Regions from separate parts of the Saccharothrix australiensis genome, predicted to be linked through region 3. Evidence: riboswitches for the same ligand, from Rfam matches in the RefSeq annotation. Region 3 holds a riboswitch; each other region holds the start of a gene.
The links. Region 3 has a riboswitch for S-adenosylmethionine ahead of thrC (threonine synthase). Riboswitches for the same ligand answer to the same signal wherever they lie in the genome.
Positions count from the first base shown of each region.

Region 1: it holds a riboswitch for S-adenosylmethionine, as region 3 does, so the genes downstream of both, C8E97_RS05015 (methionine ABC transporter ATP-binding protein) here and thrC (threonine synthase) in region 3, are expected to answer to the same signal.
Region 2: it holds a riboswitch for S-adenosylmethionine, as region 3 does, so the genes downstream of both, C8E97_RS27785 (aminotransferase class V-fold PLP-dependent enzyme) here and thrC (threonine synthase) in region 3, are expected to answer to the same signal.

Region 1 is NZ_RBXO01000001.1:1,031,032-1,036,548, reverse strand. It holds gene C8E97_RS05035 (4-(cytidine 5'-diphospho)-2-C-methyl-D-erythritol kinase) at 1-532, opposite strand, end outside; gene C8E97_RS05030 (DUF4184 family protein) at 750-1,517, shown strand; gene C8E97_RS05025 (MetQ/NlpA family ABC transporter substrate-binding protein) at 1,480-2,289, opposite strand; gene C8E97_RS05020 (methionine ABC transporter permease) at 2,329-3,012, opposite strand; gene C8E97_RS05015 (methionine ABC transporter ATP-binding protein) at 3,009-4,019, opposite strand; SAM riboswitch class I at 4,214-4,306, opposite strand; gene rsmA (16S rRNA (adenine(1518)-N(6)/adenine(1519)-N(6))-dimethyltransferase RsmA) at 4,393-5,271, opposite strand.
Region 2 is NZ_RBXO01000001.1:6,575,344-6,580,860, reverse strand. It holds gene C8E97_RS27790 (potassium/proton antiporter) at 1-1,118, shown strand, start outside; SAM riboswitch class IV at 1,285-1,399, shown strand; gene C8E97_RS27785 (aminotransferase class V-fold PLP-dependent enzyme) at 1,438-2,754, shown strand; gene lspA (signal peptidase II) at 2,759-3,463, shown strand; gene C8E97_RS27775 (RluA family pseudouridine synthase) at 3,505-4,389, shown strand; gene C8E97_RS27770 (hypothetical protein) at 4,499-4,915, shown strand; gene C8E97_RS27765 (AsnC family protein) at 4,912-5,517, opposite strand, start outside.
Region 3 is NZ_RBXO01000001.1:1,760,820-1,766,336, forward strand. It holds gene C8E97_RS08295 (DNA internalization-related competence protein ComEC/Rec2) at 1-1,482, shown strand, start outside; gene C8E97_RS08300 (hypothetical protein) at 1,537-1,989, shown strand; gene thrC (threonine synthase) at 2,125-3,390, opposite strand; SAM riboswitch class I at 3,402-3,518, opposite strand; gene holA (DNA polymerase III subunit delta) at 3,617-4,597, shown strand; gene rpsT (30S ribosomal protein S20) at 4,843-5,103, opposite strand; gene C8E97_RS08320 (TSUP family transporter) at 5,456-5,517, shown strand, end outside.

The sequences.
Region 1 (5,517 bases), 730 kb from region 3:
GGACCCAGTGGAACGTGTGCCGCGCGAGCACCGGGACGATCTGGTCGCCCCGGTCGGTGCCCAGGGCGGTGCCACCGTACAGGGCGAACGGCACGTCGGCCCCGATCTTCGCGGCCAGCACGGCCAGCTCGTCGCGCCCGACCTCCAGCCGCCACAGCGCGGCCAGCCCGACCAGCGTGGCGGCGGCGTCGGCGCTGCCGCCCGCCATGCCGCCCGCGACCGGGATGCTCTTGCGGATCACCACGCGGACCTTGGGGTCGCCGGGGTCGCGGCCGACGTGCGCGGCCAGCGCCTGCACCGCCCGCCACGCCAGGTTGGACGGCCCGGTGGGCACGGAGTCCGCACCCTCGCCGTGCACCTCCACGCCGGGGTCGTCGGCGACGGCGACCGTCACCTCGTCGGTGAGGGACAGCGCCTGGAAGATCGTCACCAGGTCGTGGTAGCCGTCCGCGCGCGGCTCACCGACCGCCAGGTGCAGGTTGACCTTGGCCGGGACGCGGACGGTGACCGGGGGTGGGACTACGGCGAGCACGCCATGAAGCCTACGGGCGTTCGGCGGGTGTTCGCTCCCGCCGGCGTCCGACCTGCGGGAAAACGCCCGAGCGGTGGCGGTCCGCGGCGTACGCGCGGCGGCGGGTCGTCACTCCACGTGCACGGGTGTCGCGCGACGTGTCCACCGGGCCGTCCCGCGACGGGTGTGCCGAGCGGGCCGGCCCCGGACCGGCGCGTGCCGGGTGATCCAATCCGGTGTGCCGTTCACCGTCTCGCACATCGCGGCCGCGATCCCGCTGGCCGTCCGCCCGCTGGTGCCGTCCGCGCTGGTGGCGGGTGCCGTCGCGCCCGACCTGCCGTACTTCGTGCTCCTCTACCCCGGCGGCGGCGAGTACACGCACACCTGGTGGGGCATGGTCCTGGTGGACGTGCCGATCGCGCTGGTCGCGCTGCTGGTGTACCGGCTGCTGCTGCTCGAACCGGCGCTGGCGCTCGCGCCGGCGGGCCTGCGGTCGCGCGTGGCGTGGCTGCCCGCGCCGCGGTTCGGCGTCGCGGCGGTGGTCTCGGCGCTGGTCGGCAGCGCGACGCACCTCGGGTGGGACGGGTTCACGCACGAGCGGGGCTGGGCGGTGCTGCTGGTGCCCGAACTGGCCGCGCGGGTCGGGGGCGTGCCCCTGTACGCGCTGGGCCAGTGGGCGAGCACCGCGCTGGGCGGGCTGGTCGTCGTGGTGTGGGGCCTGCGCAGGCTGGCCGCGATGCCGCGCCGCCCCGTGCCCGCCCGGTTCGCGCCGCCGGACCGGCCCGCGCCGGTGGTGGCGCTGGTGGCGGTGTTCACGGCGGTGTTCGCGGCCGTCACGACGACCGGCCGGGGACCGGCGGACGTGCTGGTCAGCGCGTCGATCACGGTGGTGAGCGGCGCGCTGGCGGCACTGGCGCTGTACGGGCTGTGGCGTGCCCTCCGCCGGCGCGGAGGGCACGCCACGCGGGTCACACCGCCAGCACGGAGCCCGCGAAGGTGTTCTTGATGTAGTCCTTCACCTGCTGCGACTGCAGCAGCGCGAGCAGGTCCTTGATCCGCTTGTCGTCCTTCAGCTCGGCCCGCGTCACGAGGCCGTTGGCGTTCGGGTTGCCCTCGGTCTTCTCCAGCACCAGGGCGTCGTCGGCCGGCTTCAGGCCCGCGTCGATGGCGTAGTTGCCGTTCACCACGGACACGTCGGTGTCGTCCAGCGAGCGGGGCAGCTGCGCCGCTTCCAGCTCCACGAACTGGAGCTTCTTCGGGTTCTCCGCGATGTCCCGGACGGTCGCGGTCTTCTCCGCGCCCTCCTTGACCTTGATCAGGCCGTTCTCCTGGAGCAGGCGCAGGCCGCGGGCCTCGTTGGTGGCGTCGTTGGCGACCGCGACCTTGGCGCCCTCGGGCAGGTCGGCCAGGTTCTTGTGCTTCCTGGAGTACACGCCGAGCGGCTCCAGGTGCACCGGGCCGACCCACTCCAGCGTCGCGCCGCTCTCCGACTTGAACGTCTCCAGGTACGGCACGGTCTGGAAGTAGTTGGCGTCCAGCGAGCCGTCCACCAGCGCGGTGTTCGGCTGGACGTAGTCGGTGAACTCCACGACCTCGATCTTCAGGCCCTTGTCCTTGGCCAGGTTGTCGGCCACGTACTTGAGCACCTGGGCGTGCGGGACGGGGCTGACGCCCACCTTGAGCGCCGCGTCGGGGTCGGACGCGGCGCCACCGGTCTGGCCGCTTCCGCAGCCGACCGCGGTCAGCAGCACGGCGACGAGGGCAGCACGAATACGCATGGGGATTTCCTCAATCAAGGTCGAACGGGAGGGCGGAGGTCAGACGGAGGCGTGCCGGCGGCGGTCGACGCCGCGCGCGACGCGGTTGAACAGGAACTGAATCAGGGTCGCGATGACGGCGAGCACCGCCACGGTCGACCAGAGGACCCGGTCGTCGAAGCGCTGGTAGCCCAGCCGCACGGCGAGGTCGCCGAGGCCGCCGCCGCCGAGCACGCCGGCCATCGCCGAGTAGCCGAGCAGGGCGATCGCGGTCACGCCGATCGCGTTGACCAGCGCGGGCAGCGACTCGCGCAGGAGGACGCTGCGGACGATGCGGGTCGTGGTGGCCCCGGTGGTGACGGCGGCCTCGACCACCGCCACGTGCACTTCCGACAGGACGTTCTGGACGAGCCTGCCGACGAACGGGATGGCGCCCACCGACAGCGGCACGATCGCCGCCGTCGGTCCGATGGACTGCCCGATCACCAGCCGCGTCAGCGAGGTCAGCAGCACCAGCAGCACGAGGAACGGCATCGCGCGGCCGAGGTCGACCACGAACCCGAGCAGCTTGTGCAGCAGCGGCCTCGGCCTCAGCCCACCGGGAGCGGTGAGCTGGAGCCAGACGCCGACGGGCACACCGAGCACGGTGGCGATCAGGGTGGAGACGCCCACCATGTACAACGTCTCGCCGGTAGCCGTGACGAGGTAGTCGAACACGGTGGGCCAGGGTGTCGCAGATTTCACGCAGCTACTCCCTGCGGACCGGCCAGGGTCCGGCGCACCGCCCCACCCGCCTCCGCAATCCATTCCAGGGCCGAATCGGAACGCTCGCCGGTCAGGCCGACGCGGAACCGCGCCACCGGCGTCTCGCCGAGCCGCGTCAGGCCGCCGCCCAGCAGGTTGAGGTCCACGCCGAACCGGTTGGTCGCCTCGGGCAGCAGCGCGCCGACGGCCGCGAAGCCGACCAGCACCACGTCCGCCACCCGGTCGTACGCGCCCTCCACCGCCGGGTTCTGGTCCACGGCGGGCAGCAGCGCGGCGGCCGTGCGCGAGGACGCGTCGGCGACCAGGTCCAGCACCTTGCCGTGCTCCACCACGCGCCCGCCGTCCAGGACGGCCACGTCGTCGCAGATCTTCCGGACCACGCCCATGTCGTGGGTCACCACGAGCACCGTCACGCCCAGCTCGGCCCGCGCCCGGTCGAGCACGGTGAGCACCGAGCCGGTCGTGTCGGGGTCGAGGGCGGAGGTCGGCTCGTCGGCCAGCAGCACGGACGGGCTGGCCGCGAGGGCGCGCGCGACGGCGATGCGCTGGCGCTGGCCGCCGGAGAGCTGGTCGGGGTAGGAGCCCGCCTTGTCGGTCAGGCCGACGAGGTCGAGCAGCTCGGCGACGCGCGTGCGCCGCTGCGGGCCGGGCACGCCCGCCGACTCGAGCGGCAGCGCCACGTTGCCCGCGGCGGTCCGCTGGCGCAGCAGCGAGTCGCCCTGCGGCACGACGCCGATCTGCCTGCGGGCGGCGCGGAGCGCGGTTCCGCCGAGCGACACCAGGTCGGTGCCGTCGACGCGGATGGCGCCGCTGTCGGGCCGCTCCAGGAGGGCCACGCACCGGGCCAGCGTGGACTTGCCCGCCCCGCTGGGGCCGACGACGCCGAGGACGGAGCCCGCGGCGACGTCCAGGTTCACGCCGTCCAGCGCGCGAACCTGACCGGTACTGCCGGGGAAGGTCTTGGTGAGGTTCTCAACAGTGATCACGTTTCGCTCCACGACTGCACGCGGCAGCGCACGCTCGTGGCGTGCGCGGCCGGAGGCCAGCTCAAGAAGGGTGTCCGGAGGACGGCGAGGAACTCGGAGAAGCGCCGGGACGGGTCAGCTGCGACAGCCCGACACCGTGCGACGTCCGTGGTCGACGACTCGCCGGCGGGTGAGCAGCATCCTGGGCACGTGATCCTCCATCGATCCTGGCTGAAGCACCTGCCTCCACGGGGAGGTGGTTGCTGCGGCGTCGTGGAGCCAGGTCTCTCGGCCGCTCGGGATGGCAGCACGAGTACACCTGACGCAGAGGCATGAACGCAAGCCTGTATGCGGATCGTTCGCCAAATCACACTTATGGCCGAAAGATCATCGGCTATCGCGACGAGGAAACCTCGGCTATCCGGACGAATTCCCGGACGCCCAGTTGTTCGCCCCGAGCGCCCGGATCGACGCCTGCCAGCGACAACAGGCGCCCGGCCTCGGCGGCCGAGCCCGCCCACCCGGACAGCGCGCCCCGCAAGGTCTTCCGGCGCTGCGCGAAAGCCGCGTCCACCAAGGAGAACAGCACCTTCTGGTCCACAGTGGACAGAGGGTCGTGGCGGGTGAACGCGACCAGCGCGGAGTCCACGTTCGGCACCGGCCAGAACACCGACCGCGACACCGGTCCGGCGCGGCGGGCGTCGGCGTACCAGGCGAGCTTGACGCTCGGGACCCCGTAGACCTTGCTGCCGGGACCCGCGGCCATCCGGTCGGCCACCTCGGACTGCACCATCACCAGGCCGGTGCGCAGGGAGGGCAGCTCGGCCAGCAGGTGCAGCACGACCGGCACGGCCACGTTGTACGGGAGGTTGGCGACCAGCGCGGTGGGCGGCTCCGGGAACCGGTCGGCCGTGACGCGCATCGCGTCGGCCTCGACCACGGTCAGCCGGTCCGCGAGCCCCGGCGCGCGCTCGGCGACGGTCCGCGGCAACCTGGCCGCCAGGACCGGGTCGATCTCGACGGCCGCCAAGGCGCGACAGGCGGGCAGCAGGGCGAGCGTCAGCGACCCGAGCCCCGGCCCGACCTCCAGCACCACGTCGTCGGCCGACAGGTCGGCGGCGGCGACGATCTTCCGCACCGTGTTCGGGTCGTGGACGAAGTTCTGCCCCAACTTCTTGGTGGGCCGAACCCCGACCTCGGCAGCCAGCCGCCGGACGTCCGCGGGGCCGAGCAACGAACTCCCCGGCACCGCGGACGAAGTCCCATCAGTCACCAACACATTCTCCCCCACCCGCCGGGACAGGGGCCGCGCAGCCTGTCGCACGCCCTCCTTCAACCCCGGCGGGGCCGCGTCGACGCCTGGACCGAGTCAATCCGCCAACGCGGAGCCCCTTGGCGGAGCGTTGGCGGATTCACGAGGGAAGGCGCCGACTCCAGGCGGCCCCGCCCGCCGCGACGGGAGAGCGGCAATCCAACACAGCCCCACCCGCCGGGACAGGGGCCGCGCAGCCTGTCGCAC
Region 2 (5,517 bases), 4.8 Mb from region 3:
GGGGCGCGGTGCTGTCGTCCACGGACGCGGCGGCGGTGTTCAGCGTGCTGCGCGGCGTCGGGGTCGGCAAGCGGCTGATCGGCGCGCTGGAACTGGAGTCCGGCATCAACGACGCGCCCGTGTACATCGCGGTCGTGCTGCTCGCCTCGTCCGACGCGATCACCTGGACCACGCCGCTGCTGCTGGTCTACGAACTCCTCGCGGGCGCGGCGATCGGCGTCGGGCTGGGCTGGCTCGGCGGTGTCGCGCTGCGGCGGGCCGCGCTGCCCTCCACCGGCCTGTACCCGCTGGCGACGGTCGCGGTGTGCCTGCTCGCGTACACGGCGGGCGACCTGGCGCACGCGTCCGGCTTCCTCGCCGTCTACACCGCCGCGCTGGTCCTGGGCAACGCCCGGCTGCCGCACCGGTCGGACACGCTGTCGTTCGCCGAGGGGCTCGGCTGGATCGCGCAGATCGGCCTGTTCGTCCTGCTCGGCCTGTACGCCTCGCCCGAGCGGCTGCCGGAGGCGCTGGTGCCCGCGCTCGTGGCGGGCGCGGTGCTGGTGCTGCTCGCCCGGCCGGTGTCGGTGCTGGTCGCGGCGCTGCCCTTCCGGGTGCCCTGGCGGGAGCAGGCGTTCATCTCGTGGTCCGGGCTGCGCGGCGCGGTGCCGATCGTGTTCGCGCTGATCCCGCTCATCCAGGGCGTGCCCGACGCGGGCCGGCTGGTCGACGTGGTGTTCGTGCTGGTCATCGTGCTCACGATCGTGCAGGGGACGTCGCTGCCGTGGCTGGCGCGCTGGCTCGGGCTGGTGCGCTCCGGCGAGGCGCGGGAGATCGAGGTCGACTCGTCCGCGCTGGACGAGCTGGGCGCGGAGCTGTTGCAGGTGCGCATCCAGCGCGGGTCCAAGCTGCACGGCGTGTACCTGTCGGAGCTGCGGCTGCCGCCGGGCGCGACGGTCAGCCTCGTGGTGCGCGAGGACCAGGGCTTCACGCCGCAGGCCACCACCCGGCTCCAGGAGCACGACCAGCTCCTCGTCGTGTGCACCGAGCACGCCCGCACCGCCACCGAGCGGCGCATCCGGGCGGTCGACCGGGCGGGCCGGTTCGCGCGGTGGAAGGGCGACGCGGGACTGCCGTGACCGGCGCGGTCGGCGGGCGACGCCGGCCCGGCGCGGTCGTCCTCGCGCGGCGGCGGGACCGCCGCGACCGGGTCGGCGCGCCGGCGCGGCACCCGTGATCAGCGTGCTCCCAGGATGTGAACCCGGCTCGACTCGGCGGGCCGGTGTCGGCTAACTTCGGCGTCGAGGTCATGAGTGCCAGCGCGAAGCTCGGGCTAGCTGGCCGGCAACCCTCCTACCGCGGTGGGGTGCCCCCGATGAGGACCTGGCTCGGCGCGCAGGGCGTCGGGCAAGCGCGGGCCTTCCCCAGCGGAGTCCGCCGGACCCGTCGGAGGTTGACATGACCGTCGCAGTTCCCGGATCGATCGCCGCCCTGCCCCGCGTCGTGGGCGCCGCGCTGCGCGTGCCGCTGGTCACCGGCGAACGCGTCGAGTACGCCAACCTCGACCACGCCGCCAGCGCGCCCTGCCTGGAGCAGGTGCGCGACGCCGTCGACGAGCTGCTGCCCTGGTACGCCAGCGTCCACCGGGGAGCGGGGTTCGCCTCGCGGGTGTCCACCCGCGTCTACGAGCAGGCCCGTGACGCGGTGCGCCGGTTCCTCGGCGCGCGACCGGGCGACACCGTGGTGTTCACGCGCAACACGACCGACTCGCTGAACCTGCTGGCCCGCTCGCTGCCCCGGCACACGGCCGTGCTGCTGTTCGACACCGAGCACCACGCCGCGCTGCTGCCGTGGCGCGGGCCGCACGTCCGGCGGCTGCGCACGCCCGCCTCGCCGTCCGCCGCGGTCGCCGAGCTGGACCGGGCGCTGGCCGCCGCGCCCGAGGGGCCGCGCCTGGTCGTGGTGACCGGCGCGTCGAACGTGACCGGCGAGGTGTGGCCGGTGGCCGAACTCGCGGCGGTGGCCCGCCGGCACGGCGCCAGGGTCGCGCTCGACGCCGCCCAGCTCGCACCCCACCGGCCCGTCGACCTCAAGGCGCTCGACGTCGACTACGCCGTGCTGTCCGGGCACAAGGTGTACGCGCCGTTCGGCGCGGGCGTGCTGGTCGGGCGGGCGGACTGGCTCCAGGCGGCCGAGCCGTACCTGGTCGGCGGCGGCGCGACCGCGCGCGTCACCGACCGCGGCGACCGGCTCGGCGTGGCGTGGTCGGCGGTGCCCGAGCGGCACGAGGCCGGTTCGCCGAACGTGGTCGGCGTGCACGCCCTCGCCGAGGCGTGCGACCTGCTCGGCCGCAACTGGGCGCAGACCGTCGCGCACGAGCGGGAGCTGCTGGCCAGGCTCCGCGCCGGGCTGGCGACCGTGCCCGGCCTGCGCGAGCTGTCGCTGTTCGGCCCGGAGCACGACCGGGTGGGCGTGGTGAGCTTCGTCGTCGCCGGGCAGGACGCCGGGTACCTCGCCGCCGCGCTGTCCGCCGAGCACGGCGTCGGCGTCCGCGACGGCGCGTTCTGCGCGCACGTGGCCGTGCACCGGCTGACCGACGGCGACCGGGCGCTGCGGGCGTCGCTGGGGCTGGGCACGACGGTCGAGCACGTGGACCGGCTCGTGGCCGCGCTGCGGTCGCTGGTGCTCGACGGCGCGCGGTGGGACTACGAGGTCGTCGAGGGCCGCTGGGTGCCGGTGGACGACCGCCGGGCGCTCCCGCCGTTCCTGCGCTGAGGCGATGCTGGACAATGGGCCGGTGAGCACTGAGTCCAACAGCGAACCGGGCACCGGGCCGGACGGCGCGGCGGCGACCGGGGCACGGCCGCTGCCCAAGCGGCGGGTGGCGCTGCTGGCGGCGATCGCGCCCGTGGTGCTGGCGCTGGACGTCGTCACCAAGGTGATCGCCGTGCGGACGCTGGAGGGCCAGGAGCCCGTCGAGCTGTTCGGCGGCTTGGTCTACCTCTCGTTCCTGCGCAACTCCGGCGCCGCGTTCGGCCTGGCCGAGGGGTTCACGCTGATCCTCGCGCTGGTGGCGTTCGGCGTCGTCGGGTTCATCCTGTGGATCGCCCGCAAGCTCCGGTCCGTCGGCTGGGCCGTCGGGCTCGGCCTCGTGCTGGGCGGCGCGCTGGGTAACCTGGCGGACCGGGTGTTCCGCGGTCCCGGACCGCTGCGCGGCCACGTGGTGGACTTCATCTCCGTGATCGAGCCCTACGGCGCGTTCTTCCCGGTGTTCAACGTCGCCGACTCGGGCATCTGCGTCGGCGGCGCGGTGATCGTGCTGATGGCGCTGCTCCAGCGCGACTACGACGGCACGCGGCCGGCGAAGGCCGGCGCGTCCGGCACCCCGGCGTCCGGTTCTTCGGGACAGGGTTCCCCGGCGTCCGGTTCTCCGGCGTCCGGTTCTCCGGGGTCGGGTCCCTCCGGGTCGGGGGCGGGCGCGTGAGCGGCTACCGGACGCTGCCCGTGCCCGACGGGCTGGACGGGATGCGCGTGGACGCCGGGCTGGCCAAGCTGCTCGGCCTGTCCCGCACGGCGGTGGCGGCGCTGACCGAGTCCGGCGACGTGGTGCTGGACGGGCAGCCCGCGGGCAAGTCCGACCGGCTGGTGGCCGGCGCGTGGCTGGAGGTCACGCTGCCCGAGCCGGAGAACCCGGTGCGGGTGCAGGCGATCGCCGTCGAAGGGCTCGCGATCCTGCACGAGGACGACGACGTCATCGTGGTCGACAAGCCGGTCGGCGTGGCCGTGCACCCCAGCCCCGGCTGGACGGGGCCGACGGTGGTCGGCGGGCTCGCGGCGGCGGGTGTGCGGATCGCCACGTCCGGCGCGGCCGAGCGGCAGGGCGTCGTGCACCGGCTGGACGTCGGCACCACGGGTGTGATGGTCGTCGCCAAGAGCGAGCACGCGTACTCGGTGCTCAAGCAGGCGTTCAAGGAGCGCACCGTCGACAAGCTGTACCACGCGCTGGTGCAGGGCCACCCGGACCCGATCAAGGGCACCATCGACGCGCCGATCGACCGGCACCCCAAGCACGACTACAAGTTCGCCGTCATGGCCAACGGCAAGCCGAGCATCACCCACTACGAGGTGGTGGAGGCGTTCCGGGCGGCGTCGCTGCTGGACGTGCACCTGGAAACCGGGCGCACGCACCAGATCCGGGTGCACTTCTCGGCGCTGCGGCACCCGTGCGTCGGCGACCTGACCTACGGCGCGGACCCGGTGCTGGCCAAGCGGCTGGGCGTGACGCGGCAGTGGCTGCACGCCCGCACCCTCGGGTTCCACCACCCGGCGGACGGCCAGTGGGTGGAGTTCACCAGCCCCTACCCGGACGACCTCGCGAAGGCGTTGGAACTGCTGCGTTCCGAGGGCTGACCGCCGGATACCGCGCGCGTGCCGCGCCGACTCGCACATTCCTCCCACGGACGGGTCGCGTTCGCGTAACGTTTGGATCAACGGCACGCTCGTATGGGAGGTACGTGTGGTGTCCACGCACTACGACGACCCGGACCGCACGCCACCGCGGGGCATCCCGGTCACACCGGGCCGACGTCGCCGCCCGGCGGACGTGGCCGCCTGGAACGCGGCCGAGGCGCAGCACCGGCGGGCGCGGTCGGTGGACCCGCGCGCGGACGACACGGTCGTGCACCGGCCCGTCGACGTCGGCGGTGACCGGGCGGCGACCGGTGGCGGCGGCTGGAGCGTCGCGCCCGCCGTGATCGGGGGCGACCAGCCCGAGGCGACCGAGCCGCCACCGCAGTCGTCGTCGCAGTCGTCGCAGCCACCGCCGTCGTCGCGGTCGTCGGGGCGGGCGGAGCGATCACCGGACGAGCCGCGGCCCGCCGGGCGCTCGTTCTTCGCGAAGCTGTTCGGGCGCGACCGCCGACGCGACGAGCCCTAGTCCTCGACCGTCCAGACCAGGGTGTTCAGGTCCGTTTCCGGTCGGGCGCTCCAGCGGATCGACGTCACGGTCGTGTGCTCGGGCAGCACGTACACGGTGTGCCCGCCGGCCGTCTCGCCCGGCTGGACGCCGATCTTGTGCGGCGGCCTGGACGACAGCGACACCGGGGCCTTGCCGATGACCTCGCCGGTGTTCGTCATCAGCACCAGGTACATGTCGGGCAGCGCGTTGAACGTCACCGTGCCGATGTTCGCCAGCTCGGTGTGCACCACGACGGCCCGCTCGCCGTCGGCGAGCTTGTAGCCGGCGGCGGTGAACAGGAAGTCGGCCGGGTCGACGACCTCGACGAGCTGGATGGTGAACCGCGCGCCCTCCAGCCCCTCGGTCTCCAGCGTGCTGCCGATCTTGCCGGTGCGCGACTTCGGCGCGGGGGCCTGGTCGCCGCGCGCCCACCCGGACGACTGCGGCGGGCCCCACGTGCTCATCGGCTCCGCCGACGGCGATTGCGAGGGCGACGGCGATTGCGACGGCACCGGCCCGGTCGGCGGCTTGACCGGGAACGAGCCGGACGGCGGAGGAGCCGGGAACGGGCCGCTGGGCGG
Region 3 (5,517 bases):
TTCGTGGTCCTGGCCGGCCCGGAGCCGAGTGTCCTGCGGGCGGCGGTGATGGGTGCCATAGCCCTGCTCGCCCTGGTGCTGGGACGGGAACGGTCGGCGTTGCCGGCGCTCGCTGCCGGTGTGGTCGTGCTGGTGCTGTACGACCCGGAGTTGGCGGTCGACCCCGGGTTCGGGTTGTCCGTCGCGGCCACGGCGGCGCTGGTACTGGTCGCGCCCCGCTGGGCGGCCTGGTTGCGCGACCGGGGCGTGCCGGTCGGGTTGGCGGAGGCGTTGGCGGTCCCCGCCGCGGCGCACGTCGCCACGGCTCCGCTGGTCGCCGGGATCTCCGGCCAGGTGAGCCTGGTGGCGGTGTTGGCGAACCTGCTCGTCGGGCCGCTCGTGGCGCCGGCGACCGTGCTCGGGGTGTTGGCGGCCGTCATCGCCCCGGTCCACCTGGGTGCCGCTCGGGTGGTCGCGGAGGTGGCCGGTCCGGCGGCGGACTGGTTGATCGTCGTCGGACGGCACGCGGCGGCGGTGCCGGGTGCGGCCGTGTCCTGGCCCGAGGGCTGGCTGGGCGGGGCGTTGCTGGCCGGTGCGGTGGTGCTCGCGTACGGCGTGTTCCGGCTGCGCCGGGTGCGGGTGCTGGTCGTGGCGGCGGTGGTCGGGGTTGTCGTGGTCCTGGCGCCGCTCAGCGTGGTCGTGCCTCGGTGGCCGGTGCCGGGCTGGGCCGTGGTGGCGTGCGATGTCGGGCAGGGCGACGCCGTGGTTCTCGCGACGGCGGAGCGCGACCGGGCCGTGCTGGTCGACACGGGGCCCGATCCGGTGCCGTTGCTGGCTTGCCTGCGGCGGTTGGGGGTGCGTCGCATCCCGTTGGTGGTGCTGAGTCACTTGCACGCCGATCACATCGGCGGGTTGGCGGCGGTCCTCGCGGAGCGGGGAGTCGGCGCGGTGGCCGTCGGGCCGTCACGGCAGCCCGAGTGGGCGTGGAAGGAGGTGCGTGCGCAAGCGAGCGCCGCCGGGGTCCAGGTGGTCGAGCTGGGTGTCGGGCAGCGGTTGAGCTGGCCGGGGCTGGAGCTGGATGTGCTGGGGCCGCGAGTAGTGCCGCGAGGGGAGGAGAACACCGCGGTCAATGACGCGTCGGTGGTACTGCGGGCGACGACCGCCGCTGGGCGGGTGTTGCTGACCGGTGACGTCGAGTTGGCTGGGCAGGCCGGGCTGCTCGGTGAGCACGTCGACCTGCGGGCCGAGGTGTTGAAGGTGCCGCATCACGGGTCGCGGTACTCGTCGCCCGCGTTCCTCGCGGCGGTGCGGCCACGGGTTGCGCTGGTCAGTGTCGGGGCGGGCAACCGCTACGGCCACCCCAGCGAGGTGCTGGTCGATGCCCTGGGGGGTCAGGGCGTGCTGGTGCTGCGCACTGATCGGGACGGCGACACCGCCGTCCTGCCCGGCCCGGAGGGGCCGCGGGTCGTCCGCCGGGGCGATCCGCTGAAGAAGAGCCGTTGAAGAAGAGCCGTTGAACGAAGAACAGCCGTTGAACACAACGAAAGGGAGCAAACCATGAGCAACGACGACACGTGGGTCCGACTGCACACCGGCTGGGAGCCGCGTGAGCTGGGGTGGGCACTGTGGCAGCCCGGTTACGTCGCCCACCCCTGGCCGCGCGAGGAACTGCGGACCGGGTTCGCCTTCTACATCTGCCAGGAGATCCCGGCCGGTGGACGGGGCATCGTGGCGCGGGCGACGGTCACGAAACTCGTGCGCACCACGGAGGTGAAGTCGCCCGAGGATGCCTATCAGCGGATCGCCGACACCTTGTTCGACGACGACCTCACCATCCCACCCGAGGATTGGCGGGCCAATCGGTACAACGGGCACAAGACGGCTTCGCCGTGGCCGCAACAGCTCACGGCGTGGCGGTCCGAGACCGAGGAAGTCGGCCCCTACGTGTTGCCGGAGCTGTCGTCGTTCCCGCGGAGCGGCTGGCTGCACACGTCCCGCATCGCGTTGTGATCGGCAGCCGCGCGTCGTGACCACCGTGGTGGGGTGGTCGGGTCCGGCCGGAAGACCGGCTCACCCGCCATGAGCCGAGCGGTCATGTCAGGTGAGCCGGTCTGTCCGGGTCGGTGCTGAAGGGAGGTCGGGCGGTCAGTCCTTGAGGGCGTTCAGCACGGCCTCGGCGGACGGCGGGACGTTGGCGCGCGGGCCGATGCGGTCGCCGAGGGCGTCGAGGGTCTTGAGGCCGTCGCCGGTGATCAGCAGCACGGTCTCGGCGTCGGGGTCGAGCTGACCGGTCTCGATGAGCTTCTTCGCCGTCGCCACGGTGACGCCGCCGGCGGTCTCGGCGAAGATGCCCTCGGTGCGGGCGAGCAGGCGGATGCCCTCCACGACCTCTTCGTCGGTGACGTCCTCGATCGCGCCACCGGTCCGGCGGACGGCGTCGAGCACGTAGGGGCCGTCGGCGGGGGCGCCGATCGCCAGCGACCGGGCGATCGTGTCCGGGCGGACGGGGGAGATCACGTCGTGGCCTGCCTTGAACGCCGCCGCCACCGGTGAGCAGCCGGTGGCCTGCGCGCCGAACACCTTGTACGGGGTGGCGTCGACCAGGCCGAGCTGACCGAACTCGCGGAACGCCTTGTCGACCTTGGTGAGCTGCGAGCCGGACGCGATGGGCACCACGATCTGGTCGGGCAGTCGCCAGCCCAGCTGCTCGGCCACCTCGTAACCGAGGGTCTTCGAGCCCTCGGCGTAGTAGGGGCGGACGTTGACGTTGACGAACGCCCAGTCCTCGTGTTCGGCGGCCAGTTCCTGCGCGAGGCGGTTCACGTCGTCGTAGTTGCCGTCGACGGTGATCAGGTTGCCGTCGTAGACGGCGGTCATGAGGATCTTGGCGCTTTCGAGGGAGGAGGGAACCAGCACGACGGACTGCCAGCCGGCTCGGGCCGCCGCCGCCGCGACGGCGTTGGCCAGGTTGCCGGTGGAGGGGCACGCGAGCACCTTGAAGCCCAGTTCGCGGGCGGCGGCCAAGGCGACGCCGACGACGCGGTCCTTGAACGAGTGGGTGGGGTTGCCGGTGTCGTCCTTCACCCAGACCTTGCGCACGCCCAGCGCCTTGGCCAGGCGGTCGGCCTCGACGAGGCGGGTGTTGCCGGGGTTGGTGTTGGGGTGCGACTCGACGTCGGAGGGCACCGGGAGCAGCCCGCGGTAGCGCCAGATCGACCGGGGACCCGCCTCGATGTCCTCGCGGCGGACGCGGCCGAAGTCGTAGGCGACTTCCAGCGGGCCGAAACACTCCAGGCAGGCGTATTCGGGCGCGAGCGGGGTCTCGTGGCCGCATTCACGACACGACAGGGCACGTGCCGGACCGAGGTCGAAGGAGGTGGTGGTGGCCGAAGGCGCACTGACGGCAGTCATCGCGAGGTATCTCCTCATCTTTCCCGCGTCGCGGGTCGGAATTGGCACCGTGGTCGCGGGCAGCGGACGCTGCGCGACGGGTTGCCGGGGCTTCTTCGGGCCGATCCCTCTGCCCCTCTGGATGAGCGGTATTCGGTTGTGGGTGCCAACTTACGGCACGGTCCCGGCCTTCAGCCAGATCCGTCCACCATCCGGACGCGGCCGACCTCGTGGGAGGATCGCTGCCGTGAGCCCGTCCGCAGTGTCGCCAGACCCCGTGCACCTGGTCGTCGGCGAGGAGGAATTGCTGGTCGAGCGCGCGGTGCGCGGTGCGCTGGCGGCTGCGCGCAAGGCCGATCCGCAGGCCGACCTGACCCGCGTGAAAGTGACCGAACTCACCCCGCCTGAACTCGCCGAACTGGTGAGCCCGTCGCTGTTCGCCGAGGGGCGGGTGGTGGCCCTGGAGGCGGCTCAGGACGCCGGCAAGGAGATCGCGGAGGCGGTCGTCGCCTATGCCAAGGCTCCCGCGGACGGGGTGACGCTGGTCGTCGTCCACAGTGGTGGTGGGCGCAGCAAGGTCGCGAAGGAGCTGCCCGCGGCGCTGCGCAAGGTGGGTGCGGCCGTCACCGAGTGCCCGAAGATCACGAAGGCGGCGGACCGCGAGGCGTTCGTGCGCAACGAGATCCGCGCGGCGGGTGGCAAGGCGGACCCGGACGCGGTGGGCGCGCTGATCGAGGCGGTGGGGTCGGACCTGAGGGAGCTCGCGGCGGCGGCGTCCCAGTTGGTGTCCGACACGGGTGGCAAGGTCGACGCCCACGCCGTCCACCGCTACCACCGCGGGCGGGCGGAGGTGACCGGGTTCGCGGTGGCGGAGAAGGCGGTGATGGGCGACCGCGCCGGTGCGCTGGAGGCGCTGCGCTGGGCGATCCAGCTCGGTGTGCCGCACGTGCTGGTCGCGGACGCGTTGGCGGACGCCGTGCGCACCATCGCGCGGGTGTCGGCGGTGGGACGGGGCGACCCGTTCAAGCTCGCCGGTGAACTGGGCATGCCGCCGTGGAAGGTGAAGAAGGCGCAAGGGCAGGCGCGTGGCTGGGACGGTGACGGCCTCGCGGTCGCGATGTCCGTGGTGGCGGGGCTGAACGCCGACGTCAAGGGTGTCGCGGCCGACTCGGGCTATGCGCTGGAGCGGGCCGTGCTGAGGATCGTCGCCGCTCACGGTCGCCGCTGATGTCGCCGCCGATGCCGCTGCTGATGTTGCCGCTGATCCGGGACTGCTGACGATCCGGCCGCCGATGGGTGCGTGGAGGCGGCTGTGTCGGTTGTGGGCTGTGTCGGTGTGAGCTGTGTCGGGTCGGTTGTGAGCTGTGTCGGGCGCGGTCGGCTGTGTGGGGCGCGTGGCCGTGCACGTGGCCGGTGGGGAACGCGAAACGCCGCCCCCTCGGGTGAGGGAGCGGCGTTTCGGGAGATCCGGACTCAGATCTGGTTGGCGCGCTTGGCCAGCGCCGACTTCTTGTTGGCGGCCTGGTTGGCGTGGATCACGCCCTTGGTGACCGCCTTGTCGAGCTTGCGGGAGGCTTCGCGGGCGAGGGCGGTGGCCTTTTCCTTGTCGCCGGCCTCCGCGGCCTCGCGGAACTTGCGGATGGCGGTCTTGAGGGACGACTTGACGGCCTTGTTGCGCAGGCGCGCCTTCTCGTTCGTCTTGATCCGCTTCAGCTGGGACTTGATGTTCGCCATGCGAAAGCCACCTTCTCCTCGGTCTGGGGTGTACCGCGCCTGGTGATCGGCCCCACCGGTGAGTGGGTTTCCTCCATTGCGGAATGCCGCGCGGGTACGACTGGGAAGGATATCAGGGCTGCTCACGGGACCGTGAATCCGGGCCTTGGCGAGTGGTGCCGGTCTCGTGGCGCGCCGAGCCGGCTTCGGGTCCGGTACGGCGGGTGGGGGCGGGGTGCGGCCGGGTGGGTGGCACGGCAGTGAGTGGCACGGCAGTGAGCGGTGGCGCGAGGGGAGTGGCGTGGCCGGCGGGATGGCGCGGCGGGGTGGCGCGGCCCAAAAAGCAGTACGTCTGTCCGGTTACGCTGATCGGGTGACGAGCGCTCTCGACTGGCCCGGCTTCGGCCAGGTCTCCCTCGCCGGTCTGCTGTTCCT